DNA from 3 places in the Photobacterium sp. DA100 genome. Region 3 is predicted to be linked to each of the others. Evidence: riboswitches for the same ligand, from Rfam matches in the RefSeq annotation. Region 3 holds a riboswitch; each other region holds the start of a gene.
The links. A riboswitch is a leader RNA that binds a small molecule or an ion and turns the genes downstream of it on or off. The one in region 3 is predicted to bind cyclic di-GMP.
Positions count from the first base shown of each region.

Region 1: another riboswitch for cyclic di-GMP. It lies ahead of PTW35_RS10615 (TfoX/Sxy family DNA transformation protein); the one in region 3 lies ahead of PTW35_RS23980 (glycosyl hydrolase family 18 protein).
Region 2: another riboswitch for cyclic di-GMP. It lies ahead of PTW35_RS12735 (lytic polysaccharide monooxygenase); the one in region 3 lies ahead of PTW35_RS23980 (glycosyl hydrolase family 18 protein).

Region 1 covers NZ_CP119423.1:2,280,724-2,291,268, forward strand. The annotation lists gene hutW (heme anaerobic degradation radical SAM methyltransferase ChuW/HutW) at 1-745, opposite strand, end outside; gene PTW35_RS10580 (energy transducer TonB) at 990-1,745, shown strand; gene PTW35_RS10585 (MotA/TolQ/ExbB proton channel family protein) at 1,765-2,454, shown strand; gene PTW35_RS10590 (biopolymer transporter ExbD) at 2,451-2,870, shown strand; gene PTW35_RS10595 (ABC transporter substrate-binding protein) at 2,870-3,706, shown strand; gene PTW35_RS10600 (iron ABC transporter permease) at 3,785-4,777, shown strand; gene PTW35_RS10605 (heme ABC transporter ATP-binding protein) at 4,774-5,595, shown strand; gene PTW35_RS10610 (substrate-binding domain-containing protein) at 6,005-7,009, shown strand; cyclic di-GMP riboswitch class I at 7,214-7,320, shown strand; gene PTW35_RS10615 (TfoX/Sxy family DNA transformation protein) at 7,445-8,035, shown strand; gene PTW35_RS10620 (hypothetical protein) at 8,257-8,649, shown strand; gene PTW35_RS10625 (carboxymuconolactone decarboxylase family protein) at 8,790-9,377, shown strand; gene lpdA (dihydrolipoyl dehydrogenase) at 9,390-10,545, shown strand, end outside.
Region 2 covers NZ_CP119423.1:2,778,962-2,789,506, reverse strand. The annotation lists gene PTW35_RS12740 (bifunctional protein-serine/threonine kinase/phosphatase) at 1-1,753, shown strand, start outside; cyclic di-GMP riboswitch class I at 1,997-2,103, shown strand; gene PTW35_RS12735 (lytic polysaccharide monooxygenase) at 2,180-3,688, shown strand; gene yiaY (L-threonine dehydrogenase) at 4,042-5,190, shown strand; gene PTW35_RS12725 (GGDEF domain-containing protein) at 5,318-6,466, opposite strand; gene PTW35_RS12720 (oxidoreductase) at 6,479-6,976, opposite strand; gene PTW35_RS12715 (ABC transporter permease) at 7,384-8,040, shown strand; gene PTW35_RS12710 (ABC transporter ATP-binding protein) at 8,068-9,189, shown strand; gene PTW35_RS12705 (ABC transporter permease) at 9,193-9,924, shown strand; gene PTW35_RS12700 (glycine betaine ABC transporter substrate-binding protein) at 9,945-10,545, shown strand, end outside.
Region 3 covers NZ_CP119424.1:1,361,290-1,371,834, reverse strand. The annotation lists gene PTW35_RS23980 (glycosyl hydrolase family 18 protein) at 1-2,577, opposite strand, end outside; cyclic di-GMP riboswitch class I at 2,734-2,817, opposite strand; gene parM (plasmid segregation protein ParM domain-containing protein) at 3,546-4,577, shown strand; gene PTW35_RS23970 (hypothetical protein) at 4,570-5,328, shown strand; gene PTW35_RS23965 (MATE family efflux transporter) at 5,403-6,794, opposite strand; gene PTW35_RS23960 (LysR family transcriptional regulator) at 6,921-7,793, shown strand; gene PTW35_RS23955 (alkaline phosphatase D family protein) at 7,898-9,853, shown strand; gene PTW35_RS23950 (YceI family protein) at 9,914-10,513, shown strand.

The DNA of each region.
Region 1 (10,545 bases), on a different replicon from region 3:
AGTCAGTCAAGTCTTGCTGCCAAACTTGCATATCTTGATAGGGAAGACCAAACAACAGGTCGATAACGATTGGTGCTGCATTGGTCGCACTCAGAGACTGGATGCGCGCCATAACAGGCTCGCGATCATCTAGCCGTTTGGCCTTGCGGCGAACTGTAGTATCGAAGCTTTGTACACCGAAGGAAAAACGGTTGAAGCCTCCTTCCAGTGCCCCTTCGAACATTCGGTCATCGAAGCGATTAATACGGCCTTCAAGGGTAATTTCGCAATCTGTAGTTAAAGGGAAATACGCTTTCACCATTTTTCCCAGTCGCGTCACCTGCTCTGCCGTTAGATCAGTAGGTGTACCTCCACCCACATATACCGCCCGGAACGGTGCAGCTTGCGTCCAAGGCATTGCGGCCTTGGCTTTCAGCTCTACCATCAAGGCATCGAAATACTCGTCGATAAGCGACTGGCTGGAAGCATACTGGAAGAAGTTGCAGTAAGTGCAACGCACCCGGCAGAATGGAATGTGAATATAGAGGCAACGACTATTGGGATTTTCCGATACCGTTGATAGCGCTTTCAGTGCTAAACCCTGCCGCTCTTGCTCGGCAACCATCGCCGACATACCACCCGCATGCGCTGAACGCTTGCTGGCAAAAGCATATCGAAGCGGATCGGGCGTGTGTTTTCCTACAATCGATTCGGTCAGTAGTTCCGGCGCCAACACAGCAGATTGTAATGCTTGTTCTTCAATCATCTACTTCTTCGTCGAGCTAGATACCTAGCCCCTCCTAAACCATCAGAGAATGATAACCACTCTTATTTGCGGCAATCATAAGCACCCCTAAATAATATTGCAAATGATAATTGATATTATTTCGATTACATGGATAATGAGAGTCATTCTTGATTCGGAGAGCGAAGTAATAGATTGCTCTTTACGAAATTATTCAAAACTAACAAACACATGTAGCATTATTTTGCATGGTCGGAGTAGAACAGTGAACGCGAAAAGATATGCCATAGCAGGTGTTGTTTCAGTACTTGCCCACAGCCTATTGCTTTCTGCTGTACCTAACAAAATGGTGATGGCGATGCCAGTTGGCACAGACTCAACCAAGGTCTCGCTCAACCTCGTCTCGGCACCCACGCCTCGGCCGGCTGAACCTGTTACTTCCGAGCCGCTATCACCAGCTTCCGTCGAAGTACCTCAAAAAGCCGTAAAAGAAAAAACGGCGGTGAAAAAGCTAGTAAAGAAAAAACAGCCGGAGCCTAAAGTTCAACCGGAGGAAATCAATCAGCCGGTACCGGAAAAGCCTGTTGAGAAAAACGTCGAGCAGAAGATTGCTAAAAAGCCAACACCGGTTCAGAAGCCCGTTGAAGTAAACAGGCCTAAACCGGTTGAGGATAAGGTTAAAACACCGGCTCCTACTCCACCGGCTGCAGATCAAGCAGCGTCAGGGGTAAACAGTGAACCCCAGCTCATCACTAAACCAACCTTCGCAACACGTCCTAGCCCTGTGACCTACCCGCGAATTGCCAAGCGTCGCGGGATTGAGGGACAGGTGTTGGTTGAGATTTGGATTGATGAGTCTGGAAAGCAGGTCAAACAGAATTTATTGAGATCATCCGGTGCAGAAATCCTTGATGAGGCAGCCCTAGAAGCCATCAAGCGCTGGCGTTTTTCTTCCCATATTGTTGATGGTCAGGCTATTGCCCATCGCGTACAAGTTCCTGTCCGCTTTAAGCTGGACTAGTATTTTATTGGATTCACTCATGGAAATGTTTCACTCCCTACAAAATCAATTTGGCCTGATGACAGCTCCTCTACTGCTTTGCTCAGCACTGACATTGATGATCCTTATCGAGCGTTGTATTCAGGTTTTGCTATGCACTGGTGTAGGCAGAAGTAAGATTGATGCGCTACTGGCAACGCAAAGCCGTACTGACGAAGCAGGCCTGGACCAGCTTGCAAACTCTCTCAAAGAAAAGCGCCCTTTGCTTTTCAAAGGTGTCTCCATGCTTATTTCTCACCGCCATTTTTCCAAAGCTTTACGGGAAGATGCCGCAGGGATCTGGCTTCAGCAAAAGCGCTCTCAGCTACGCTCGGGGTTGCGTCTGCTTAGCCTGATTGGCGTGATCAGCCCGCTTCTTGGCCTTTTGGGTACCGTGCTCGGCTTGATTGAAATGTTCAAGGGTATTGCCATTAGCTCGGGTGCCGTCACCCCTAACGATCTTGCTGATGGCCTTGGTCTGGCCATGCGCACGACAGCGGCAGGCTTGATCATTGCCTTGCCTGCAATCACGGGGTCACAACTGCTTGGCCTTTGGGCTGATAAGGTGACAGCAAAACTCGAGCATAGCCTCAACCACTGTAACCTATGGCTAGAAGGCTTGACCCTGGAGCCTAATTGCCTGCCGAAAGTAGACAATGCCAAAAAGGCTGAAGCTGAGGCGGCGTCATGATTCGTACCCATCAAGGTGTCACCGGTGATGATGATCTAAAACCCGACCTTACCCCACTGCTCGATATCATCTTTATCGTCATGGTCTTCCTCCTACTGACTGCCAGCGTAAAGCTTCAGTCACTGGATGTCGAACTACCACAGACAGAAACCCAGGCGCTACAAGAAACTCAGGCAGATCCAATTACCGTCAATATCACTTCTACAGAGCCATACTGGGCACTGCAAGGGATACAAATCGACAGTTGGGATGCCTTCAAGGCCGCACTTCTCAAAGAAGTCAAAGCCAACCCTGACAAGCCCGTGGTGATTGGTGCTGACAAGGCTGGTTCAGTTGAAAACATGCTTAAACTCCTCGCTTTTCTACAGCAGAACGAAATTAAAGCGACACAATTATTAATGGAAGAGGACAAATAATGAAGCGATTGGCTCTGGCTACCGCATTACTCCTTACTGCCACGGCATCGTACGCCAGTGAGCGCATTATCAGTGCAGGGGCAGCAATTACTGAAATTATCAATGCCATGGGGGCACAAGAGCAGCTGGTGGCTGTTGATGTCACCAGTAAATCGCTAGTCGATGAAGGTATGCCAGTACTAGGCTACCACCGCCAACTCTCGGCCGAGAGTCTTATTGCACTCAACCCAACCCGTTTACTGGGTTCGAATGAAATGGGACCGAAGGCGACATTGGATCTGATTCAGCAAGCCGGTATTGAAGTGAATGTAGTCAACTCTGGCGAAACCGTTGATGATCTTCTGACCCGTATTCAGCAAGTCGGTAAGCTGGCCCATACAGAGCTAGCCGCCCGTGCTCTTCAGGCCAGGGTACAAGAAAAAGTTGACGCTATTAACCACAGCCTCGAGCAGCAAGCCGAGCAGAAAAGAGTCCTTTTTCTGATGATCCACGAGGGTCGCCCGGCGAATGTCGCAGGCCGCAACACCACCGCAGACAGTGTGATCCGCCTTGCCGGTGCCACCAACCCTGCAGCTGATGCGGTAGAGTCCTACAAGCCTATTTCGCTCGAGGCTATGGTTGAAATGCAGCCTGATATTATCTTGCTTAGCTCACGCACCCTCAGCCAGATCGGCTCAGCCGATGAGCTGCTGCAGAAAATGCCCCTGCTCTCTGCAACCCCAGCGGGACAGAATAAAGCAGTAGTGACAATTGACGGTACCGCACTGATTGGCGGCCTTGGCCTGAAAAGCCTGAGCGAAGCCGAACGCCTGAACCAAGTGTTTTACCATCAATAACGCTTTGCCGTTGATCTAAGCAGAATATTAATAATGCAGTTACAACGAATCCCAACCGGCCTGATATTTCCTGTCGGTATGACATTACTGGTAATAGCCGTCACTTCGTCGATCGCCGTTGGGCCGATGGATATCAGTTTTGCCGACAGTTTCAGGGCGCTGTTACCTATTAACTTTGATTTGCCGCCGCATATCGACATCGTTATCCACCAGATCCGCCTACCGAGAACCTTGCTTGGCATGGCTATCGGCGCGATCCTTGCCCTGTGTGGTGCCGTGATGCAAGGACTATTCAGAAACCCGCTGGCAGATCCTGGCATCATTGGTGTTTCCGGTGGTGCCAGCCTCGGTGCGGCGCTCTCCATCGTGATCTTTGCGCCACTAGCAGCCAGCTCTCCACTGTTACTAACATTGGGCACAGTGCCCGTTTTTGCCTTTATCGGTGGCGCTGTCAGCACCTTTCTGGTGTACCAGCTCGGCACAGACAAAAATGGCACATCGGTGACTATCATGTTGCTAGCCGGTGTGGCAATTGGTGCCCTCTCCGGCGCGGCGCTGGGGTTAATGAACTACTACGCCGATGATCAAGCGCTTCGCGATTTGTCGCTGTGGACAATGGGCTCGTTAGCAGGAGCAACATGGCCTGGTATCGGCCTGGCTTATTGCACTTTGCTAGGACTGCTATTTGCCTTTGATCGCAATGCCAATGCCCTTAATGCCTTCTTGTTGGGTGAAGCCGAAGCCAAACATCTTGGTGTTAACGTCCAGCGCCTGAAGCGTGTACTTATTTTGTTGTGCGCCGCGGGGGTTGGCATTGCCGTATCCCTCACCGGTGTGATTGGTTTTGTCGGCCTGATCGTTCCCCACATCAGCCGAATGCTCTCAGGGCCCAACCACAAGTCCCTACTCCCGCTTTCGGCTATGCTCGGTGCGTTGATCCTGCTGGTTGCAGACATGCTTGCTCGTGTTGTTGCAGCACCTGCGGAATTGCCTGTGGGTATTATCACCGCATTGCTCGGTGCCCCATTCTTCATATATCTATTGATCAAGCAAAAAGGCAAACTGTCATGAATCACCTGGCGACTTCAAACCCGCAAGTCTTGACGGGCAGTGGCATCGCCATTGAAGCGGTAAATCTTTCACTGACCCTAGGTGGAAAAACACTACTCGACGAATTTTCACTGCAGATCAAAAGCGGTCAGCTAACCGCGCTTTTAGGGCCCAACGGCGCGGGGAAAAGTACTCTGCTCAAAGTGCTATGCGGTGAAGTGGAGGCCGAGGGCGAGGTAAATGTCTTTGCCACTCCTCGGCAAAACTGGCCTATCTCGGAACTAGCAAAACGACTTGGCGTTCTCCCGCAACACAGCTCCCTCTCGTTTGCTTTCACGGCACAGGAAGTCGTGGAGCTGGGGACACTCCCGCTCCAGCTTCCCAATGCGCAGACACAAAAAATCGCTCAGGAAAAAATGGCGATGCTCGGGGTGACCGAGCTCGCACCACGTCTGTATCCATCAATGTCAGGCGGTGAAAAGCAGCGCGTCCACTTCGCCAGGGTGCTGACCCAGCTCAGCCATGCCGGAGAGCAGTGTATCTTAATGCTGGATGAGCCCACTTCGGCCCTCGATTTGGCCCACCAGCACAACGCACTGATTGTAGCCAAGCAAATGGCAGCGGCTGGTGCCGCTGTCATCATCGTGATCCATGACCTTAATCTCGCGGCGCAGTACGCCGATCGCTTAGTCATCATCAACCATGGCAAAATTCAGGCCGATGGTTCCCCGGAAGAAGCCCTGACAGCGGATACAATCAAATCTGTATATGGCTGGCCAGTATGCATCACTCACCACCCGATAGAGGGTTACCCGGTGGTGCTGCCGGCAACGGCTTAGCCCGGAGTCCACCCAAGATTGTCCGCAACTTACCAAACTGCATAACTAAGCAAATCACCTAAAACGGGGCCGCATCTTGGCCCTGTTGTATACCATGCAAGCAAAAAACCGATCATTAGCTACGAATTATGCAATTTGAGATAACAATCATTGCACTCTAGGCCACACTAAGTAAAATGTGAACGCAAGCGATTAAACAATGCAACACATGCGATATGGCATGTTAAGCATACAGCAGGAATAAGAAACGAAGCCGCCCATTCGTGATGCGGCCTTTTGCCGTTTCTGCGGTTCGTACCCAACAGAACAATGAACTACTCGGATAGAAAATGGTGATCTAGTTCATTTTTCTGTTGAGTAAGGTATTAATTTATAAGGTTCTCTGACCTTTATTATTAGAAGAATAACTATGGCAACGATTAAAGATGTTGCACGTATGGCTGGTGTATCGACAACCACAGTCTCTCACGTGATTAACAAAACGCGCTTTGTCGCAGAAGCAACGCAAAAGAAGGTATTGGCTGCGGTTGAAGAGTTGAATTACGCACCAAGTGCGGTTGCGCGAAGCCTGAAATGCAACACAACAAGAACCATCGGTATGCTGGTAACCAAATCGACCAACCCTTTCTTTGCCGAAGTCGTTCACGGGGTTGAAGAGTTCTGCTATGGCGCCGGTTACACTCTAATTTTGTGCAATACCGAAGGCAACCTATCGAAACAGCGTGATTACCTGCGCATGTTGGCCGAAAAGCGTGTTGATGGCTTGCTGGTGATGTGCTCGGATCTGGATGAACAGCTACTGGAGTTGCTCGAGCGTCAGAAAGAGACCCCTATGGTGATCATGGATTGGGGCCCAGAAAGTCCGCATACAGATAAAATTCAGGATAACGCCGAGCTTGGCGGGTATGTGGCGACCAAGTTCTTTATTGAGCATGGCCACAAAACGATTGGTTGCTTAACGGGCCACAGCGAAAAGACAGCTTGTCGCGAACGCCTGAAAGGCTACCGAAAAGCTATGGCTGAAGCCGGCCTTGAAGTTAAGGAAGAGTGGATCCTCGAAGGCGACTTCGAATGTGAATCTGCCGTGGCTGCAGCCAAACAGTTCATTGCCATGGAAGAACGCCCTACGGCTATCTTCTGCTTCAACGATATCATGGCTATGGCAATGATCAGTACCTTCCAGCAGGCGGGAATTAACGTACCGGAAGACATCTCTATCGTCGGCTACGACAATATCGATTTGGCCCCGTATTTCTCGCCGCCACTGACGACTATCCACCAACCGAAACGTCGTCTGGGCAAGAGTGCTGTTGAAATTCTGATGCAACGCGTAAAAGACAAAGAGCACGCACCCCAAGTGTTTGAAATGATACCTGAACTGGTGATCCGCAAATCGGTGAAGAAACTTAACTAAGTATCCGGTATCGTTTACTTTTTTGGAATTAGAACGGAGGCATTGGCCTCCGTTTTTTTATCCAATTGCACTGTGTTAAATATTGGCTTTTGGGACAAAAATATTCATTCATGAACAAAATTAGCTGTTAATTTCTGGAATCAACATCACATTTCGAAAGTTGCGATCAAGTTCAAAAATATCATATGAGATATTCTTAAAATGTCACGAACAAGGCAAACCTACCGAAAGGTAGGGACGCAAAGCTTCCGGCCTAAGAGTCGTCGGAGTTTTTATTAACTCAGTCAACTTATGGTAGCGGGGTTGCCGATGGATATAGCAGCTAACATCAGGAAACTCTTACTTTTTCCTGACAGTGTAATGTAATGATATTTGCTATTCTTGAATCCTCGCTCTGTTGTTAGGTGACCCAAGAAACTTTCACCGAGAAGAAGCATGGACAAACCAATTTTAAAAGAATCTTTACGCCTATTTAGTTGTTTCGATAACGTTAAGTCTCGTTCAATGTTTGGTGGTTTTGGAATTTTCGCGGGTGAAACAATGTTTGCACTCGTTGTAAATGACAAACTTCATCTTCGCGCCAACGCAAAAAACGAACAAGAATATAAAAAGGCAGGGCTTAAGCCATATATTTATAAAAAACGCGGCTTTCCAGTCGTAACAAAACATTACGCCATTCCAGACGAATGGTGGAATGACACTGGAAAGATCATTGAGCAGGCAACCCGCTCTCTTGATGCAGCTAAAGTTGATAAAGAAACAAAAGACAAAGCATCACCAGATCGAATAAAAGACCTACCAAACCTTCGCCTGGCAAATGAAAGAATGCTTAAAAAAGCGGGGATTTGTACAGTCGATGATTTAATAGAAGCAGGCTCAATCAATGCCTTTAAAGCATTGCAGGACAGTCACCAAGGCACCGTCAGTATCGATTTGCTGTGGGCACTAGAGGGGGCAATAAGCGGCCAACATTGGTCGGTTATTCCCAAAGATCGTCGCTCTGAATTACTAGCAAAATTAAGCTAATACGACGAGTTTCATATATAAAAAGAGATCGTGAAGGTCTCTTTTTTTGTATTATTCGCGTCAATGACAAGTGTCAACAATCAAGCATTTCCTTGCCAATTTTTTGTCAATTTTCGCTAAAGATTGAATCAACTCACAACACTGTTTATAAATCGCTCAACACCCTTTAATTGCAAACTGACACTTGTAAAATATGTTTCAAATAACACCGGAGGGTAACTATGAACTGTTCCAAACCTTTTCCAGGACAGAGTGATCAGATGTTCAAGGATAAGTTTGGCAAGTGGCCGCGAATTATGCGAACGCTTGTTCTGTTCAGCCTGCTTCCTCCCCTGTTAGCATTTATCCTAGTACAAAATAACATCACTACCTATCAATCACTTCAGCCACTATTGATCCCAATAGCCGGTTTAAATGCCCTGCTTTTATGTTGGGGGCTGATGCTCAAAATCAGGGCCCGCAAGTATTGGTATCGTAACTATCACATAGGTAAAACTATGTTGCTTGCCTTTATTCCTCTGATGGCAAGTGGCTACATAGTGCTAACTGAACTTTCTTCAGACAAGGTCATTAGCCAATCCAAGCCCCAAGTTGTACAAATATCGGTCAACTGATCATCTTTTTTGGCGTTCGCGTGAAATAATTTGCTTCTTCGTTAGGTCTTTGTCTCATAACTACCTGATAATTTCAGTAATAATTACTGCCACCTATTCGATAAGCTCAAAGTGGCATAACAAAGAGACAAGGGGCTACCGTGCGCATCTCCGCCAAAGAAAACTATTCTTTATTTATCAAGCCGCTATTGTGGTTGCAAAAACGCCACTATGGCAAAGTCCTTAACCCAGCTAAACTTTGGGGACGGCGACCTACTCTGTTCTGGCTGGTTGCCGGTTTCTTCGGCTACCTGGATCGCCGCACCTCCCCGTTAAGCCCGATCCTTCGCTCACTGATTTGTGTCCGGGTATCGCAATTGAATGATTGCGAGTTTTGTGTTGATGCCAACGGCATGAAGCTTGCCGAACGCTGCGACTCTGTAGAGAAAATCAAAGCGCTAGCCCACTGGCAGCACAGTGACCTTTTCGATCAGCAGGAACGAGCAGTACTGGGTTATGTGGAAGCCATGACCATTACCGGACAACGTGTCACTGATGAGATGCTAGCAACCTTGAAACAGTGGTTCGATGAAGATGCTATTGTTGACTTAACGGCCTTGGTTGCATTCCAAAACTTATCGGCGAAATTTAACACTGCGCTCGATGTACCAAAGCAAGATTTCTGCTCACTACCTATTCAACCGAGTGATATACAACCCTCTGATGCCCCTACGCACACGGACAAATAACAGGAGCAAGCTATGGACAGAAAAAAACTGCTGGTGATCAGCATTGTCGTCTCGCTGATCGCTGTTTGGTTTCTCTTCGATCTTGGCCAGTATTTCACGCTGGAACAAGCCAAGACACAGCAGCTGGCGCTGACTGATACCATCCATGCCAAACCGTTTTTATCTAGCCTGGCTTACTTTGTCCTGTATATCGTTGTCACTGCGCTTTCATTGCCCGGAGCCGTCATCATGACCCTGCTCGGCGCGGCTCTGTTCGGGTTCTGGTGGAGTCTGCTGCTGATCTCGTTTGCCAGCAGTATCGGTGCGACCTTGGCTTTCTTGTTCAGTCGCTATATCTTGCGCGATTGGGTTCAGGCTAACTTCGGCCACCGCCTGTCGGCCATAAACCGTGGTATCGAAAAAGACGGTGCTTTTTACCTATTTACCTTGCGCCTGATCCCGGTGTTTCCGTTTTTCATCGTAAACCTGCTGATGGGCCTGACACCTATCACCACCCGTATGTATTACCTTGTCAGCCAGCTGGGTATGCTCGCTGGCACCGCCGTCTACATTAATGCCGGCACCCAACTGGGTCAGATTGACAGTCTGAGCGGCATTGTCTCAGCGCCAGTGCTGGTTTCTCTTGCCCTACTGGGTATCTTCCCGCTTATTGCCAAAGCCTTCATGCAAGCTATCAACCAGCGCCGCGTTTATGCCCAATGGAAAAAGCCTGCTTGCTTTGATCAGAATATGGTGGTGATCGGTGCAGGCGCCGGTGGTCTGGTCAGTGCTTATATTGCTGCTGCGGTGAAGGCCAAAGTGACTTTAATTGAGCGCCATAAAATGGGTGGCGACTGCCTCAACACCGGTTGCGTGCCTTCCAAAGCCATCATCCGGGCCGCACACACTATGGCTAAAATCAGCCGAGCCAACGAATTCGGCATCCAAACCGGTGAGGCCAAGGTCGATTTTGCCAAGGTAATGAGTCGGGTTCATGAAGTTATCGGCAAAATCGAGCCCCATGACAGCGTCGAGCGCTACAGTAAACTGGGCGTAAACTGTGTAGCCGGTGAAGCCACTATCCTGTCGCCTTGGGAGGTAGAGGTAAATGGCGAGCGCATAACCACCCGTAATATTATCATTGCGACCGGAGCCCGTCCGCTGGTACCGAGTATTCCTGGCCTTGATG
Region 2 (10,545 bases), on a different replicon from region 3:
AGCGGATAGGGGGGAATGGGCTTCAAGGACCAATACCCTAAAGTTGGACTTTGGCGGGTATTCGGTGGCCGGGTGTAAGCCCAGTAACCAAGATGCGTTTGCAATCTGCCAGCCTGCGCAGCGTGATGAACTGGTACACAAAGGGGTCGTTGCCTGCCTGGCAGACGGGGTGAGCTGCAGCGAGCAGGGGCAGCGAGCGAGCCAGATCAGTGTGAGTCAGTTTGTCGAAGAATACTATGCAACGCCAAAAACCTGGGGGGTGAAGCAGTCAGCAGGCAAAGTGCTGCATGCCCTGAACCAATGGCTTTACTCTCAGAGCTGCCAATCCGAGCTGCAGCATAACGGCTTGGTAACTACCTTTTGCGCCGTGATCATCAAGTTCAATACGGCTTATATAATGCATGTGGGAGATACGCGAGCCTATCTCTACCGTAATCAGACCCTGATTCCACTTACCCAAGATCACCGTCGCCAGCTATATGGTCAGCAGTCTTTTCTCACTCGCTCGCTGGGCATGGACAGCCACATTGAAGTCGATTTCCAGCAAATACGGCTAGAGCATGCTGACCGGCTGCTGTTGGTAACAGACGGCATCCACGAGTGGTTGGGCGAAGCCGAACTGCAGCAAATTTTGTCCGCGGCCGTTTTGCCAGCCGAACAGCAAGCTCGCCAGCTGGTGGAGGCCGCACTGGCATCGGGCAGCCAGGACAATGTCTCGAGTGTGCTGCTTGAAGTCCAGTCGCTGCCAAGCCTGACCATGGATGAATATATTGAGGAGTTGACTGGGCGGGTGATCCCGCCGGTACTGGAAGAAGGCAACCGGATTGACCAGTACCGTATTCTGCGGGTATTGCACAGCGGCCCACGGAGCCATGTTTATTTGGCGGTCAGTGAATTTGACACTAAACGCTATGTACTGAAGATGCCCTCACTGAATTTTGCAGAGGACTATCAGTATTTGCAAGGGTTCGTTCGCGAGGGTTGGTTGGGGGAGCAGATATCTAACCCGCGGATAATGAAGATTCATCCTTTTTCCCGTCATTCCCCCTTTCTATATCATGTCTGTGATTGGGTTGAAGGAAAAACATTACGTCAGTGGATGGACGATAACCCCAAGCCAGATTTAGGTGAAGTGCGGCTAATGGCAGAGGAGATAATTAAGTCACTTCGTGTTTTGCAGCGTCATCGCCTTATTCACCGCGATATCAAACCAGAAAACCTTATCGTTAATCAACTTGATCAAATTGTTATTATTGACTTTGGTTCAGTTTATTCTGAACACTTTGATGAAATACATACCCCTATAGTGGAAACCGTACCCGTTGGTGATATTAAATATTTATCACCAGAGTGTTTGTCTGGGGGAGAATTGTCCATGAGGTCTGACATGTATTCTGTATCTATCATTATTTACGAGATGTTGACCGGGCATTTTCCCTATTCTTTTTCTAAGACTGTTACATCGTCACCGGCTATAAGCCGATGGCCGGAATATATACCTTTGGGGAATTACCGCCGCGATCTGCCATCCTGGTTAGACCTGGTGATACGAAAAGGGTGCTTTCCTCAAGCCAATCTGCGTTATGCGGCCTTTTCTGAACTCGCCGGTGATTTGTTCCATCCTTCGGCTGAAATAATGAAGCAGGCAAGTGGACGTTGTTTGAAAAGCAAGAACCCGGTCAGGTTCTGGAAAGTCGTATCGCTCTGTTTGTTTTTTATTGTTATTGTGCAACTTACCATCTCTGTGCACTAATATTATTCATGTTGGTTTGGCTGGATTATTATTTGTAGGGTGAATGTTTTTAGGTGAATGAAATATTACATCTCGTCAAATTAATTTATTAATATTAATAACTGTGAATTAAATGAGATCGCCATTCCATTGTTAATTTATAATTTTTTGTGGTGAATTAGAAACACACTATAAATATAACCGGGTTCTTTAATCGAGCGGTTCAAGGCGAACCAACAAATTGAAGTGACCTATTTTTGTATCGTCAGCTAAAGGCTAATTATCTGAAAGGATAGGGCGCAAAACTTCCGGCCTAAGGAGCGGTCATGTTTGTTTCAATGATTTGCCTCTATGGTAGCGGGGTTACCTGATTGGGAAAAGCAAGATAAAAGCAGTGGCTTCTTCCCGTTAGCTGGCTTCCCACAATAATCATAATGGAAGCTAAACATGAATAAAGTTATTCACTTTTCGTTGGGCGCAATGTCAGTCATGGCAGCCCTTTCTTCACTTCACGTCAATGCCCACGGCTATGCTGAGTACCCAGCAGCCCGCCAAGTGATTTGTGAATCAGATGGCGGCCACTGGGGCCCATCTGATGGCTCGCAGATCCCGAATGAGGCGTGCCGCGCGTCATTTTTGGAATCGGGGACCTATCCATTGGTGCAGAAGAACGAGTTTGCAGCCTTGGTACCGAATTACAACAATATGGATGCCGTCAAAGCCGCAGTGCCCGATGGGGCTATCTGTTCTGGTGGCGACACGCGCAAGAGCGGCATGAGCGTGGCCTCTGAGCACTGGCAGCGTACTGAGATGAAAGCTGGTGAGACCTTCACCTTGCGCTACCGCGCAACCGCCCCGCATAACCCGAGCTTCTGGCAGTTCTACCTGACCAAGCCGGGCTACAATGCTGCCCATAGTCGTTTGGATTGGGATGATCTGGAGCTGATTGATACTGCAGGCAATGTAGCAGTGACGGAGGAAGGCAACGGCCAGTATTACCTAATCAATGTGACCTTGCCAAGCGGTCGCAGTGGTGATGCCACGCTGGTAACCCGCTGGCAGCGTAATGATCCGGTCGGTGAAGGCTTCTACAACTGTAGCGATATCCGTTTTGACGGTGAAGTGCTGCCGCCGGAGTGGACCTCTAAGGGCCAATACGTCAAGCCTGGGGTAGAAGCCCAGGATGGCGACAGCATCTGGTTCCGGATCTTCAATAAACAAGGCTCAGAAATTGTTTTCGAGAAGCTGTCAATCACAGCCACAAACGAGAACATCAATACCTGGTCATATGATCTGGCCCAGTTGATCAACGAGACATACCCGACTGTGACTCAAATCGGTGTGGAACAAGCCTCCGGCGATATCGTTTACCAGCCATCTGATCTGTATGCCAACCAGGTTTTTGTCACCAACCCAGATTATAGCTACGCTCTCGATGTGCGTGATGGGGATGTGATTGAGCCTGCGCCGGTAACCGTCCAAGGGCTGGAAAGTCAATACACCTTGGGGGCTGACGGTAAAGCTCACATCGAAGCCACGGTGAGCTCTGAGGGGCACTACAAGATTAACATGGCGCTGCTTGATAGCACCGGCCAGCAATTGGCATCGGACAATGATGTTATCAATAACAGCAGTGTTGGTATGTCACTGTCTACCAATCAGACGGGGTCGTTCAGCGTGGTAGTGACGGCGACAGATCCGGCTAGCAACGAGCAACAGGTGGTCGAGGCCAAGTCAATCACTATCAAGGAGAGCTCAGGTGGTGGGGATTATGATTATGCCTACCCTGAAGGTATCGGTAGCTATGTACCGGGCCAGACTGTGGTACTCGGCCGCGATGGCAATACCTACCAGTGCCGTCCTTTCCCTGAAGGCGGCTGGTGCAACATCGACTCGCCGTATCACTACGAACCGGGATACGGTTCTGCTTGGCAAGATGCCTGGATCAAGCAATAGCTAACCAAGTGGTGAGATCGGAAAAACGCTGGCACAAGCCAGCGTTTTTTTATGAGCGCTAGCTCACAAACGCTTCTACTGCTTAGTGATAAATCGAAAAGTAGTGTTTCTCCTTGTGGACAATGTTGGTGTGTAACCTGTTGATTTGGTGATCTTGCTCAAAATCCCCTCGATCATTTTTTGCCGGGAATTTATAACTTGTCTCAGATCAAATTGTTGCACACTTTTTTGGTGGTAGCTTTTATTCGCACACACAGAGACTGGTTACGTCTAGCCCGCCTGAACATTAAGTGGTTCTTTGGTTTACAAGCGGTTTATGGTAATTAGTTTTTGATAATTATGGAGAATTTATCATGAGTAGCGCATTTTTCATCCCTGCGGTAAACCTGATGGGCGCGGGCTGCCTGACTGAAGCCGCTGATTCGGTGAAAGCTCACGGTTTTAAAAAAGCCCTGATTGTGACCGATAAAGTGCTTAGCCAAATTGGTATGGTCAAGCAGGTTGCCGATTTTCTGGCACAGCGTGATATTAATTCTATTGTTTTTGATGGTACACAACCAAATCCGACAATTGGCAATGTTGAGGCCGGTCTGGCATTGCTCAGAGAAGGTGAATGTGACTTTGTGATTTCACTGGGCGGTGGCTCTCCGCACGACTGTGCCAAGGGGATTGCCCTTGTCGCTGCCAATGGTGGTGAGATTGCTGACTACGAAGGTGTCGACCAATCAGCTAAACCGCAGCTGCCGCTGGTTGCGATCAACACTACAGCCGGTACTGCCAGTGAAATGACCCGCTTCTGCATCATTACCGATGAAGCGCGCCATATCAAAATGGCCATCGTTGATAAGAACACCACCCCGTTGATGTCTGTCAATGACCCTGAGCTGATGCTAGCCAAACCAGCATCCCTGACGGCTGCGACCGGCATGGACGCGCTGACCCATGCGGTTGAGGCCTATGTGTCTACGGCGGCAACGCCGATCACCGATGCTGTGGCGATCAAGGCTATCGAGCTGATCCAGGCCCACCTGCGCACCGCAGTGAAAGACGGCCAGAACATCGAAGCGCGCGAGCAAATGGCGTATGCGCAGTTTATGGCCGGTATGGCCTTCAACAACGCTTCACTGGGTTACGTTCACGCCATGGCGCACCAGCTAGGTGGTTTCTACGATCTGCCACACGGTGTCTGTAATGCAGTATTGCTACCGCACGTCCAGCGTTACAACGCGCAGGTTTGCCCTGAGCGCCTGACTGATGTTGCTAAGGCGATGGGCATGAAGGTCGAAGGGCTGACGCCTGAGCAGGGTGCAGAAGCTGCACTTGAAGCGATCCAGGCGCTGTCCAAAGATGTCGGCATCCCGTCGGGGCTGGAGGTGCTGGGTGCCAAAGCCGAGGATATTGCTGTGCTTGCGGATAATGCCCTGAAAGATGCATGTGGTTTCACCAACCCGAAACAAGCAAGCCACGAGGAGATTTCAGCCATCTTTGCCGCGGCAATGTAAGCCTTTTTTGAGTGCCTGCTCAGCGGGAATTGATGAAAGATAAGCAGGCACTATCCACTGCACTATTGATTTTTGCGCCCGTCATCAAACGGGCGCTTTTTTGTTTCTGGCCGAAAGGCATAGACTCTTACACACTTTTCGAGAATGGCTTGACGTTAGAAGAAGTCGTGCCGGGATCGGTTGCGGGGGCGGATTGCTGATAGTCCAGCACCCCATTCTTTCCCCGTTGTTTGACTTCATACATCGCGAAATCAGCTTGTTGCAGTACTTCACTCATGCTTGATGCATTGAGCGGGTATTCGCTGCTGCCGATACTGGCAGAAATAGCGAAAGGTTTGCCATTCAACATTGCCGGCTGCTGGAAACTGTTGAGTAGTTTTTGGCTGATATTGATTTCGTGTTGCACCGCGAGCAATTCGATAACTGCAAATTCATCCCCGCCCATCCGGGCGACGTGGTAGTGCTCCCCGCTCAGTGCCGCTAACCGGTTTGCAACGGTTTTCAGCAGGGTATCCCCAGCATGGTGACCCAGGGTGTCGTTGACCAGCTTGAACCCATCCAAATCAATCAGGTAGAAGCGAAAGGGCTGCTTGGTATCGATTAACTCAGTGAGCTGGTGGTTAAGCCACAACCGGCTATGAATTCCGGTCAAGGTATCGCTCATTGCCAGCTTGCGCATCGACTTAGACTCTTGCCATAACGACCACAGTAAAATCCCGCCAAGCAGGACAATGGCGCAGAGCAAGAAATAAATAAGCATTTTCATCGCATGGGTCGCTTTTACTTTTTTGAGCAGATCGCCGCTCGATAGCCGGAATTTGTGGCTGAGGAAAACCACGAGATTTTCGTAGTTGTCCTTGACCTGCTTGCTCAAGTCTGAGTCTGCATTCTCCGGTTGGAGTGCAAGTAGCTGCGGCTCGATGGACTGGATATAGTCAAACTGCTTGCTGATTTGGTGGTAGGCGCCGTCAAAGTGGTAAATATGGCTGATATGGGTGTTGGTGAGGATGGTCTTGAAGCGGCTCCATAGAATTTCATACTGCAGCATCATATCGTTATGATCACTGGTGCCAACACTGTAGCGGTGCAGCAGGTGGTGGAATTCTGCATATTCTTTGTTGAGCTGGAGTACATACCATGCCACTTCATTTTGGCTGTTGGCAATAACATCTGAGTTGCGTTTGAGCGCGGTCACGGCCATCAGGATACTGATGAAAAGCAGCGGTGTTATAAAGGCGAGTAGGGTGGTGATTTTACGGCTACGACATTTTTCCATAACGCTACTCGGTTAGTGCGTTTCGATATACGCAAGTTGCCAGACCATGTTTGCTAGGTGCTCGGTTGCGGCGGCGTCGGGATGTTCATTCAATGAAATAATGATCCAGTACGGGCCGTAATCGCGCACTTTTAGATACTGGCCATCTTGCTTGATGGCCAGTAATGGGTTGTATTGCTTGATGTAATCATGGCTGACGACCACCGAGTAGTCGTTGAGGGCCAGCAGTTTGAGCTTGGAGACTGACAGATTGAGGTGCTCTAGCAGTGTCAGCAGCCGGACCCCTTGAAAGGTCGCGCTCTGCTCTAGCCAAGGCAGGTTAGTCGAGAGGGAGGTTTGGGGAAGCTGTTCGAGTTGGCTGCGTTCAAGCTCAAGCGACAACTTGTCCCCTGACAGGCTCTTGCCTGAAATCGCCAGCGGAATGCCTTTGCTCCAAGCGGAAAATGCAGTGGAAAGGCACAGGGAACCAACTAGACAAAATAACATAAGTTTCGCACGTGCTCGCAGCATTGAATCTCCCCCAATCATCATACTGAATTAATTGTAGTTGTTTCTTTAAGAAATGAGGCAAAGAAATGAAAACAAAATAGAATGAGTTCATTGTAATTTTGCTTTTTAAGCTTCATATAAAATCATTGGCTTAGCACTTGTTTGTGTGTTTTTTGAGCGTCAATAAGTGGTGAGATCAAAATAATTCCTGAAAAAACTTGAGCTGTTCAGGGTTACTCACTAGAATCCCCCTTCCTTTGCCGCTTGTATGACTTATGGTCTGGCAGGCGGTGCTTATGGTGAAAACCATGTCTATCAGGGCGGAGCCCCTGTTTTGACAACCTTATGGTTGTATCACTATTTCCGGCATCTAAGCGGAAATAATCAATAAACAATCTGTGTTCAACTTGTAAATCCAGGAGTGCAAATTGGAAATTTTCAATTTCGTTCTGGACAACTGGGATGTCATTGTCTCTCGAACTGTAGAGCATCTGTCATTGGTGAGCCTGGCCGTTGGCCTTGCAATGATGACAGGGGTACCTATTGGTATCGCAATTACCCAGAATCAACGTGTCGCCAATGTGGTGCTATACGTTGCGTCCATTATCATTACGATCCCTTCTATTGCCTTGTTTGGGATCATGATCCCTGTGCTGTCGATGATCGGCCAGGGTATTGGCTATCTGCCTGCAGTGATTGCGGTTCTGCTCTATTCGCAGTTGCCAATTATTCGTAATACCTACACCGCAATCAACAACGTTGACCCGGCCTTGCGCGAAGCGGCAAGGGGCATCGGCCTGACTAACATCCAGCGCCTGCGTTTGGTGGAAATTCCACTGGCAATCCCGGTGATCATGGCGGGTGTGCGTACCGCCGTGGTGATGAACATCGGTGTTATGGCGATCGCCACCTACATCGGTGCCGGTGGTTTGGGGACGTTTATTGCACGAGGGATCAGCCAGTCTGATCCGCGCCAGCTGATTGTTGGTGCTGTAGCTGTGAGCCTGTTGGCAATTTTTGCCGACACGGTATTGGCGAAAATCCAAAAGAAATTCACACCGAAAGGTGTCGTCGTTCACGGCTAAGTTTTACGAATTTAAGAGGGCGTTTTCATGATTCAACTTGAGAACCTGACAAAAGTTTTTGAAACACCACAGGGTGTGGTGACAGCAGCCGATCATATCAACATGGAAGTACCGACCGGCGAAATCTGTGTCCTGCTGGGCCCATCGGGCTGTGGTAAAACGACCACGCTGAAAATGATCAACCGCTTGGTAACCCCAACATCTGGTCGTGTGCTGATCAACGGCGAAGACACAACAGATATCGATACAGTGACCTTGCGCCGCAACATCGGTTACGTGATCCAGCAGATCGGTCTGTTCCCGAACATGACCATCGAAGAGAACATCAGCCTGATCCCGAAACTGATGGGGTGGGATGCCAAGCGCTGCACCCAGCGTGCCAAAGACCTGCTGGACATGGTCGCCCTGGATCCGAATACCTTCATGAAGCGCTACCCGAATGAACTGTCGGGTGGCCAGCAGCAGCGTGTCGGTGTGATCCGTGCGCTGGCGGCCGATGCACCGGTACTTTTGATGGATGAACCTTTTGGTGCAATCGACCCAATCAACCGCGAAGTGATTCAGGAAGAGTTCCTGAAGATGAACAAAGAGCTGAAGAAGACCATCATGTTCGTGTCCCACGATATTGATGAAGCGGTGAAGATGGCTGACAAAGTCGCGATCTTCCGTGATGGCCAGCTGGAGCAATATTCAAGCCCGGATCAGCTTCTGGCTCATCCTGCTACTGATTTTGTGGCCGATTTCGTCGGTACCGACCGTACCCTGAAGCGCCTTCAGCTGTCGACCGCCGGTGAAGTCATGGAACGCCAGGTGCCGACGGTAACCCCGGGCGATTCACTGGAAGTTGCCCTGCAGCGCATGAACGACTACGGCCACGGCATGATAGTGATGGTGAACAACCAGCAGCAGCCAGTGGGGATGATCACCAAGTCGGTGGCGATGAGCCAGCGTGGTTTGTGTGGCGATCATTATGACGGCCTGCCTATCTTGATGAACCAGGAGCAGGACTTGCGTGCCGTGGTGTCCAAGATGTTTGCCCACGATATCAGCTGGCTGGCTGTGGTCGATGAGCAAGGCCAATTGTGTGGTGAAATTTCACAGCGTGGTATTACACACCACCTGGGAGCCAGTTTCCGTAAAAAGGGGTAAGGGATGAAGTCTATTAACTTGAGCCCTTACTTCAATGCCTTGCTGCTGGTGACCGTGTTCCTGCTGGGGATCTGGGTCCAGTCATCAGGCTTTGTCGAGCAGTTTGTCTATTACTGGGATGAAATCCTGTATCTGTCGGGCCACCACATCAAGCTGACATTGATCTCAGGCTCTATTGCTATCCTGATTGGTGTTCCGGTGGGGATTATCCTGAGTCGCCCGGCCTGCCGTAAGGCCGCCGATTTGGTGATGCAGATCTTCAATATCGGTACCACGGTACCGACCCTGGCGGTTCTGGCTTTGTCGATGAGCTTCTTGGGTATCGGTGACAAACCGGCGATTTTCGCCCTGGCCTTTGCTTCGATCCTGCCGATCCTGCGCAATACCTACACCGGGTTGCTTTCGGTGCCTGCGCACCTGAAAGAGGCGGCAACCGGTATCGGCCTAACACCGATGCAACAATTGGCGAAGGTAGAAATGCCCAATGCGATGTACGTCATCATGGCGGGGATCCGTACTGCTTTTGCGATCAATATCGGTACCGTGCCGCTGGCTTTCCAGATTGGTGGTACCGGTTTGGGTGAGCTCATCTTCGCCGGTATCGACCTTTACGATACCCCTATGATGCTGGCTGGTGCTATTCCGACAGCGGTATTAGCACTGATCATGGATATGGTCCTGGGGGTGGTGACCTTCCTGATTGTGAGCAAGGGTGTTAACCCTAACCGTAAGTAATGGCACGGAGTAAAACTAAGATGAAACGCGTAATCGCTTTATTGGCTACCGTGGCAATGATGTTCTCGGTTTCGGCACAGGCGGCAGGCAAACTGGTCGTTGGCGGCAAGGGCTATACCGAGCAGTTGATCATGTCTTCGATGACCGCGCAGTATCTAGCGGGTCTGGGTTATGACGTCGACCAGCGCGATGGGATGGGATCAACAGTATTGCGTACGGCTCAGCTCAACGGTCAGATTGACCTTTACTGGGAATACACCGGTACGGGCTTGGTGACGTTCAACAAGGTGACAGAAAAACTGACGCCGGAAGAAACCTACCAACGGGTTAAAGCGCTGGATGAAAAGGTGGGCTTGATTTGGCTTGACCCATCCCAAGCCAACAATACCTATGCATTGGCTATGCGCCAGGATTTTGCCAAAGAGAAGGGCATCGAGTCGATCACCGATATGATGAACTGGCTGCAGTCGGAAGATGGCAAAGACGCGCAGATGGCCAGTAACGTTGAGTTCTCGGCTCGCCCTGACGGTTTGAAATCCCTGCTTGAGGCCTACGAGTTCGATATGCCGCGCCGTAACCTGCGTAAAATGAACTCGGGACTGGTGTACCAGGCACTGGCTC
Region 3 (10,545 bases):
GATGTTGTCCCACACAGCTGCAACTCCAGGCTCTTCGCCTTTGGTCCACCATTTGGCCTTCCAGCGGTTGCCATTATGGTTGACTTCATCGCCGCCGTTATAGGCTACTCCCGTGTTCCAGCCGAACTCGACATCGCTAATCAGTTTCCACTGATCGGCAGTCACGCTTGGCTCATTGTTTTGTGTCCAGTATTTAGCCTCCCATACCAGCTGATCATGACTAACTTGATCGCCAGTGTTGTATACCGCACCACCAGACCATGCTGGATAGTTGCCAGCATTCGGGTCGGTGAGGTCACACTCATTACCGCCGGTATCTTTAGGGGTCACTGTGACCTGGGTTTGTGCCTGGGCATCCAAAGCGCCATCTGATACCAGTACTGATACTGTTGCCTGCGTGCTCTCAGAAACAGTTGGAGCGGTAAGGGTCAGCGAGGCGGTGCCCTGGCCGGAGACTAGAGCAAAGCCTTGCGGGATGGCCCAACTGTAAGTTAATGGATCAGCGTCTGGATCATCTGCTTGGGCAGTCAGGGTAAAGTTATCCTGCGATTTTACCGAAAGCTGGGCTGGCAGCGACACGCTCGGTGGCTGGTTTTCCTGCTCTGCTTTGTTGGTGATGGTCACCGTGTCAGTGTCAGTCAGGCCTTCTTCATCAGTTACGGTAAGGGTGAAGGTATAGCTGATGTCAGTATCGGTAGACGGTACCGTGATGGTGGCCTTAGCTTCGTTTTCGCCTGCAATTGGCAGAGTATCGCCAGCTGTTTGCTTCCAAGAATAACTGATTGCTTGTTGCTCTGGGTCGTAGGAATTTGAGCCATCAATAATGACATCGATAGGCCCTGTCACCGTTTGGTCGACACCGGCATTAGCATGAGGTGGCTTGTTTACCGGTGGTGGTGTCACTCCGCCATGCCCCAAACCATCGTGCATGGCATTGAGGACATCGCCATTATCGGCATCGATTTCCCACGAGAACAGACCGGCTAACCCTCTTTGCTGAACATAGTTCCCTTTGGCTTGTACTGCCCTGGCATTATCGTAAGAGATAAGTTCCTTGGTGGTAGGGTTCCATTTGTAGGAGGCTTCGGCTTGTTCGTCATAGCGATCTTCCCAGCCAGCCCCCGAATGGTTGTTGGCAATATCACGGTAATCGAGCACGCCGGCTTCCCATGTGCCATCGATAGCGCCCGTAGCTTGCCCGGTCATTGGATTATCACCGGTATAGTTGTGGACACCTTTCCAACCACGGCCATATTTCGGCACGCCAATGACGAGTTTTTTAGGATCAAGCCCTTGAGCCAACAGGTCGTTTACCCCACGGTCTGTGGTGTGGGTGATTGCTGGATTATGGCTGGCATCATACAGTCCGGATTGATGGCCCAAGTTATTGAAATCCCATGCGCCGAACATGTCATAGTTCATCAGGAAAATATAATCCATGTACTGCTGGGCACGGCTGTAATCAACCACCTCGATCTTTTTGACATCGACGCCGATGGCAGAAGTCAGCTCATAAGTCCGGCCGGTTTCTGCCGATAGGTCATCCAGCATTTCACGCAGTTCTTTCATCAGTGTGACGTACAATTCGCCATCTTTTTCTTTGTCGCCCAGGGTAGGGTGGGCTCCGTTACCGCCGGGGTATTCCCAGTCAATATCGACACCGTCGAAGAATTTCCAAGTCTGCAGGAACTCTTTCACCGAGTTGACGAAGGTGCGGCGTTTCGCTTCATCATGCATGAAGTAAAAAGGGTCAGAAAGCGTCCAGCCGCCAATTGATGGCAAGATTTTTAAATCCGGATAGGCTTGCTTCAATGCCATCATTTGACCGAAGTTACCCCGGTAAGGATCAGCCCAATCGTTAACCCCCTGCTGGCCTTTTTGCAGTGCAGCCCATGGGTCGTGGATGGCGACTTTGAAGTCGTCGCGTCCGGCACAGGCTTTTTGCAGTGCTTCGAAGCTGCCAGGGATCTGTTTCAAGCTATCGTTGATGCCGTTGCCGCCACAGATTGGGGTGAAACCGTAAATAATGTGCGTCAGGTTCTGAGCGGGTACTTTATCGATAGGGAAGGCGCGGTCATACACACTCCACTCGACAAAGTAGGTACCAACCACCTTGCCGGACTTATTGGTGTAAGGCTTGTTGTTCTCTTGTAGCACGGGGACTAGTGGAGCGAGGTGGCTGCCATCCGTGTCGGCGATTGTAAGCTTGACGCTGCCACTTTCGCTACAGCCATCAGCGTTACATAGTTCGACAGTCATGTCGTAGACACCGCCTTTGCTGACATCAAAGGTGGCGCTTTTGACGCTGCCACTGCCGGTCCAAACCGTGTTGCCATCGAGTTTGACCTTGGCCGTGTCGGCAGGGTCGCCACTCCAGGACTGCCAAGACACCGTCACGGCAACAGTATCGTGGATGCCGACGACGATATCTTCGTAGCTGCTGGCATCACGGTTTAGCTCGACGAGGGCGTAAGTGTGCTCACCCCAGTCGATGGTAGGGGCACCGGGCGCGGCTGCGTAGCTTATTGAAGACGAGAGTAAACCGCCAATAAATATGGCTAGATTAGACTTTTTCACAGAATAAACTCCATTTACCTAAAACGAATAATGGTTCAGGGAGCGAGATAAATTGATTTTCTATTTATAAATTAAGAAAAATAGAATTAACCCATTACAATCACGCTTCATTTGTTTTAATAAATACGAGCACAACGTAAATGGAGAAACTCCACTTGAGGTAGCCCCGCTATCATTGAGAAACTCGTTAGACCGGAAGCTTTGCGTCCTAAACTTTCATTTAGTTTGCCGTTGTCACAAGTACCATTAAATTAGTAGCAAAGGCGCTTATTTTGGTCAAAGAAAAATCTTTTGCTAATGCCTGAATGGAGCGAAAAATTGTCACTATGTGATATTGCTTCATGAAGTTGATTGAAGTGGGGTTTTAATTAACTCTTTGAATTGAAATGAATAAGTGATCTTTATCTAGCAAATTGGTGCGACCAGTTTATGGCTGGTAATGCGTGCGGCTGGTATATGTTCAGCGCTTTTTTGTCTACTATTTTTATTATTTGTCAGGTTTATGGGCGGTGATTTTCTATTCGTCAGTTGAATTTCTATTGATTGTGAGTGGTAGGGCGAGTTAATGAGAAATATTTAGTGTTTCTGGATACTTATTTCATTAGCCTTTCATTACTCCCACACCAATAATGTGTGAATGGTTGGCTGATTTAACTTTAAGAGTATGTATATATTGGTTTTTTTGTTTGCTGTTATTGATGAGCCAAACTAGAGTGCTGGATAGAAAGAAAGTTAAAGTGGTAAATTAAGTTTACTGCTTGAGTGTATCAGCCGATCCAAGTCGGTGGCATTTATTGGCTTGCAATGCGGGCGGATCGACCAAATCTGAAGGATATTAAACAAAAAGGTCGGATTTTTTTTGTTTTGCTGAACTGCTTCAAAACCATTGCGTTAGGTTTGCCATTGGCCGGTGGTTTATTTACTTTCGCGCAGACAAATCACTCTCACCGAGAAAAAGTAGGAAAACAATGACGCCACGTAAATTTGCGGTTGATGACGGTTCAACCAACGTTAAAGTAAGTTGGATTGAACAAGGTGAACTACATACCGTTATCTCTCCTAACTCGTTCCGTAAAAACTGGAAAAGTGCCGCACTGAGAAAAGACAAGAAGATCTTTAATTATACGATTGGCTCAACCAAATATACCTACGACATGACTTCAGACAAAGCCCTGGAAACAACGCATGTTGATTACCAGTATGATGATCTGAATCTACTTTCCGTTCACCATGCGCTGCTGCAGACAGGTATTGAACCGGGTCCGGTTAAGTTGGTGGTGACACTACCTATTACCGAATATTACAACGCCGAAGATTGCCAAAAAAACGAAGCGAAAATTGCCCGCAAGCGCGATAATTTGATGCGTCAAATTGAACTCAACAAAGGTGAGTTGTTCGATATCATTGATGTCGAAGTAATGCCCGAGAGTTTACCTGCTGTGCTCTCGACTTTGACGATGCAGTCTGTTAGCCAATTCAATCGCTCACTGGTCATTGATATTGGCGGGACTACGCTGGATATGGGGGTGATTGTCGGCGAATTTGATGATGTCTCTGCCATTTACGGAAATAACGAAATTGGCGTATCCATGGTGACCGATGTTGCTCGTAAGTCCTTGGCAGTTGCTGATAGTGATTCAAGCTACCTGGTGGCGAATGAGCTTATCAAGCAGCGCGATAACCTGGATTTTGTGCGGGAAGTCGTGAATGATGAAACCCAGATCCCAGTTATCCTTGAAAAAATCGAAACCAAAATCGACGAGCTTGGCAAGCAGGTTGCGTACGAAGCGAAGAAGTTTGCCAAGAACCCGAACCGTGTCTACTTGGTCGGTGGCGGTGCGAGCTTAATTTTCCCGGCAGTGAAAAAAGCCTACGAAACACTGGGCGAGCGCGTAGTGCTGGTGGACGAGCCGCAAGAAGCCTTGGCGCGTGAATTGTGTCTGTATCATGCCGATGGCGAGGCGGTTAATATGCCAGAACAAGAGGTTGTAAATGGCTGATCGTCTAAAACGGATCAATTATTCCATTTATCTCGACCCGGTTAATAACCCGGCAGATCTTTATGCCAGTAAGGTACTGCACCAATGGGCTGACGATTTTGCCAGGCTGAAATCAGAATCCGGCAATGAGCACAGCCTGGCATTACTCAATGCGCGGAATGTCCAAAAGCAGGTCTATTTGAGTGGCCTGTTCATGCACTTGCTGAGTCCTGACTTATCTCAGCAACTGAGCATGCAGCTCACTGAAGCCCAGGTATCTGAATTTACGCTGGAAAAGACCCTCCAGGGACTTGGGTATCTAGCGACGAACACTGAGCAAGTGTGCAACCAGCAAACCCAGGAAGAGCTGTTTGAGGCTTTAAAGGCGTCGATTTTCGAGCAGGTCACCACTGAGGCTGAGCGTACGCGCGAGCACCTATCAGCGGTCATGTCATCAACGTTGGCAGCAGAGGGTGAAAAGGGAAGTGCGGCGAATACGGTTGAAGCGGTGACTGCTGCTGTTTCTGATGCGGTAGAAGGCCATCATGCACAAAACGCGAGATTGGTTAAGCTGGTCGAACGACAATCGCAAGAAATTGCTGAGCTTAAGCAGATGCTGGCGTCGCAGTCTGAACTCATCGGCAAGTTATCTAAGGGCGGCATAAGTTCGCAGGCGGGCTTATCAAACCAAGAACAAGGTGAAACCCCTGTTGTAGATTTGAACGAGCGTCTTGCCCATGTGCAGAAGATCAAGAAGAAAGGGATCTTTTAGGGTTGCCTGTTGTTGAATAGAAAAAGTACACGCAATGGCGTGTACTTTTTTATTGGCCATCGTAGCGACTGTGATTAGGCAGTGACAGCGCCTACTGTAATATCACTATGTTGCTTGTTCTGAATATCTTTCCAAACCAGCGGTATAACAATAGCGGCCAGCAGGATGTTAGACAGCGGCACCGACAGCCATACCCCATCTACACCTAGCCACTGGGGCAATAGGTACAAGAAAGGCAGTTGTACCAGCATGTTGCCCGCCGAAATCCCGAGGGCCTTTGCCCCTTGGTTAACTGACATAAAATACACAGAAGCCAGCGCGATCAAGCCATCGAGGAACATTGCGAACAGGTGCAGGCGTAGGCCATTGACTGTTTCGGTTGCGAGAGCCGGATCCCCGTTGCTAAATAAGCTTACTAGGGCGTTCGGAAATAGATTCAGGAATAGCACCGAAGTGATACCCGTTAGCATTACCACTTTGCTCGCAAGGAGCAGTGTCGCTCGGATCTTTCTGCCGTGTCCGGCACCGTAGTAATAACTCACTGGGGGCTGCATACCACTGGCGATCCCTTCGGCAAGTAGGTAGTACATCGTCATCAAGTAGCCGACAATGGCGAATGCCCCGACATGCACGGCACTGCCGTAGTGCATAAATAACTTATTATGCACGGCGATAATGAAACTAAAGTAGACGTACATGAATAAGCTTGATGTTCCAAGGCTAACTGCATTGGCAGCAATCCCTGCGTTAAACTTGAAGGTGCCGAGGCTGAGCCTCAATTTGGAATAGCCAGTGAAAAAGTAGCCTACTGCCACGATAGTAATTGATATTTGGGCAATGATAGTCGCAATAGCTGCTCCTCTTAGCCCCATGTCCAGCTGCGCAATGAAGATATAATCGAGGATAATATTCACAATGGCACCAGCCATCATCAGGGCGGTTGAAAAGTTAGGGCTGTCGTCGTTGCGAATGAGCATTGGCAAGGCACCTGCCGCAATGGTGAATACGGCTCCCCAGGTGAAGACATCAATATAAGCCCGGCCCATTGCCAGCGGTGCGCCAGTTGCACCTTGAGCGATTAAGAGCGACGGCGCAATCAGCGCCAGTGCAGCCATCACCAACAGGCCCGCAATGGCGATTAAGCCAAGGCCAGTAGCAAGCGCCTGTTGTGCTTTTGTGTGGTTGTCTTCACCTTTGTATATCGAAATCAGGCTGCCAGTCCCCATGCCGACAAGCAGGCCAAGGCCCGCAATAAGCCCGATGATAGGCCAGGCCATATTGATCCCGGCTAATCCTTCAAAGCCTATGAAGTGGCCAACGAAAATACCATCAATGACTTGATAGAGGCCGTTAACCAGCATGGCGGCAACGGAGGGGATCGCATATCGCCAAAAGGTTTTGCTGATACTTTTATTATCGATTGTGGTGTCTTGCTGGGGGAGACTTTGTGTAAATTTCTCTTGCATAGGAGATCTTTGGCTTTTGTGACTTTGAGAACATTATCCCCCTTTTTATGATTGATTGAAGTTAGGAACTATCCGCTTTTCGGATAGAATGAGGTTGTAATATGCTAATAGAGTGAGATGAACAAGGTGAATTGGACGATAGATCAGCTGGAAGCTTTTGTGTGTGCGGTGCAGCAGGGCTCTTTTTCAGCCGCAGCGAGGCATCTTGGTAAAGCTCAATCTCGAGTGAGTACCGCTATTAACAACCTAGAAGTGGACTTGGGTTTTGAATTGTTTGACCGAAGTGCCCGTTTACCGGTACTGACTGCTGCTGGTGAAGAAATGTATATTGAAGCCCGAGCGGTGCTGGCGCAATGCGAGCGGATGTCCGCGCGGGCGATGACAGTATCCTCCGGGCAGGAGGCGACATTTACGATCGCAATTGATGAGGCAGTGCCGATTACTGCCTTTGAAAGTTTGTTTACGTCGATATCCGTGACACACCCGTTTCTAAAGCTAACGGTTATCAATGGATCACAACAAGATATTGCTCAGTGGGTCGCGACGGAGAAAGCTGACCTCGGGGTGTTGTTTCATCAAGATACCCTGCCTGAGAGTTTGGAGTTCACTTCTATCGGTCAGTTCAAACATGCGTTGATTGTATCGCGAGATCACCCTTTGGCAGGTATTCCGGTACCGAAAGTGACTGATTTGATTCAATACCGGCAGCTGGTTATTCGGGACAGGATGGGAGTGGGGAAAGCGACGCCCATTTCATCTAATTATTGGCATATTGATAGCTACTACCTCATTTCTTCAATGGTTATACGTGGGATCGGCTGGGCCTTGGTGCCAGAGCATGTTGCACAAGAAGAGTGGTATGTAGACGAGCTTGTAGAACTATCAACGGAAGAGATCCCTGAGCCACTAATGGTAGAGATGGGGGTCGTGAAGCGCAGGGATAAGGGCGTAGGTCGAGTGATGGACTGGTTGTATAGCGAAATGGCCCAAATCTTCTAGCTATCGCGATCATTTTCTAGTTATCTTTATTAAACAAATTGTTGCTGTTAATGTCGTACTTATAACCAATTGAAATATGTTGAAGTAAAGAGTGCTGCCGAGCTATGACCGAAGAATCACCGCTAACCACTGCCCATGACACCTCCCAATCGTTGCCGCTTATTCTTGCTGGGCCAATATTGCGTAAGGTAACGCCCAAGGAGCTGACGTTGTGGTTTGCAGTCTCGAGTCCGCTGGAAGGAATTTTTACTTTATATCAGCAAGCAGATCAAAAAGAGCTATTTTCCGGCAGCCTCTCGCAGGGTAAACATGTCCGAATCGGTGAGCGAGCTTGGATATACCAGGTAACGTATTTGGGCGAGTTTCCTGCTGACACCCCATTGGAATACCAAGTTGAAACACAGGACGGCGTACTCACTGAGCTCATTCCAGATCTGCTCTATGACGGGGAATCACGCCCAGCCTTTATCATTAAAACACAAGCCGATTATGTGATGCATGGCTCTTGTCGCAATCCGCATTATCCAAGTAAAGACAGCCTAGTGGCCGCTGATGTTAAAGTTGCAGGGCAAGAAATTGACGATAGGCCGTCATTGCTCATGATGAGCGGTGATCAAATCTATGCCGATCATGTTGCCGGTTCAACACTTGACAGTATTCAGCAGGTTATTGATTTACTGGGGCTCTATGATGAAGATTTCGATAAGGCACCGGTAGCCAATACCAAGGAGCTGCGCTGCCATGCTGATAACTTCTATGGAAGGGAAAAACTGTTACCGCAATACCTGGAAGGAGGGGAAGATATCATTGAGAGATTTCCCCGAGTTGCCAGTTGGTTACGGCGCAAGTCTCCGGTTTTCAGCTCTCGTGAATCTGGCAATCACCTGATCACACTAAGTGAGTTCAACGCTATGTACTTGTTGGTATGGTCTCCAGAGCTGTGGCAGTTGGTCGATAGTGCGAGACTGGAGCACAACCTGTTCCAGTGGCAAGGCAATACACTTGAAGCTAAATGGCAAACGCTTTGGGCTGATGAAAAAATACAGATAGATCAGTTTGTCAAAGGCTTACCGCAAGTCCGCCGCTTGATGGCGCATATTCCAACCTACATGATTTTTGATGATCACGATATTACTGACGACTGGAACCTGACGGTAGGGTGGGAGCAAGCGGCTTACCATAACCACTTTTCTCGGCGGATCATCGGTAACGGCTTGATCAGTTATTGGCTATGTCAGGGGTGGGGCAATGCGCCTGAGAGCTTTGACGAGACGTTTTTTAGTCATGTTGAAAGTTATTTCGAGCAGCCAACCAGCGATAGCCAAGACAGTCTGATTGACTTTCTCTACCGGTTTGAGCAATGGCACTACACCATTAATACAGAACCGAAAATGCTGGTACTCGATACCCGTACCCGCCGCTGGCGTTCTGAGTCCAAGATGAACAAGCCTTCGGGTTTGATGGACTGGGAAGCGCTCAGCGAGCTGCAAATGTCTTTGATGAATGAACCCGCAGTGATTTTGGTTTCTGCTGCGCCGATGTTCGGGGTGAAGTTTATTGAATCCTTGCAGCGTGGCATGACTTGGCTAGGGCAGCCATTGCTTATCGATGCTGAAAACTGGATGGCCCATCCAGGCTCGGCCAATACTTTGATCAGCATTTTCACCCATACCAAAACCCCAACCAATTTTGTGATTTTATCTGGTGATGTGCATTACTCGTTCGCTTATGACGTTAAGCTGCGTTTTCGCAATAGTAGCCCGAATATTTACCAGATCACCTCAAGCGGGATCAAAAACGAATTTCCCAATGCGTTATTGCGTGTCTGTGATTTCATGGACCGTATATTATATAGCCCTCGCTCCCCGCTCAATTGGCTCACCAAGCGAAAGCGTCTTAAAATCTTCAAACGCGATCCGGACTTGCCGGGGAATCACCGCCTGATTAACCGTAGCGCTATCGGTGAAGTTAGGCTGGATGCTGACGGTAAGCCTGTCGATATTGCTATTTTGACTGCCGAAGGAGAGAGGGTGAGTTTTCCGCCAATTAACGCCAAGTAAAGAACTGGCCTATATTTTCTAAGTGATATTTCAAAGAAATAACAATAGAAGGGGAAGTCGATGGCGTTAACGTGGAAAAAAAGGTTGGTATTGAGTTCTGTCTCAGCGGTACTCGTATTTGGGGCTGTTAGTGCCTGGGCGGGGTGGAAATTGGATAGCACTCACTCCTCGATTGGGTTTTCCTCTGTAAAGAATGACAGTGTGATGGAGCAGCACGGCTTTCGTAATTTGAGTGGGTCTATTTCTGATGATGGTGAAGTATCGCTATCTATCGATTTGACCAGTGTAGATACCAAGATCCAGATCCGTGATGAGCGAATGAAGAAAGAGCTGTTTCATACTGATAAGTTTCCGCTAACCAATATCGAAGCCAAAGTGAATGGTGAGGCTATCAGCGGGTTAGCCGCAGGACAAACCTTGGTACAAGATGTCGAATTCAAGCTCGATCTACATGGTAAGGAAGAAACACTGAATGCCAAAGTTCAAGTCACTGGTCTGGATGACGGAGGCTTACTGGTTTCTACCATTCAGCCCGTCGAAGTGAAAGCGGGCGCCTTTGGTCTCGATGGCGGGATAGGCAAGCTCAAAGAGATCGCCGAGCTTAATTCGATACTGCTTACCGTACCCGTTAATGCGAATTTGGTGTTTGTGGCCGAATAGTATCAACAGATACATGGCATCTTCTTACATAA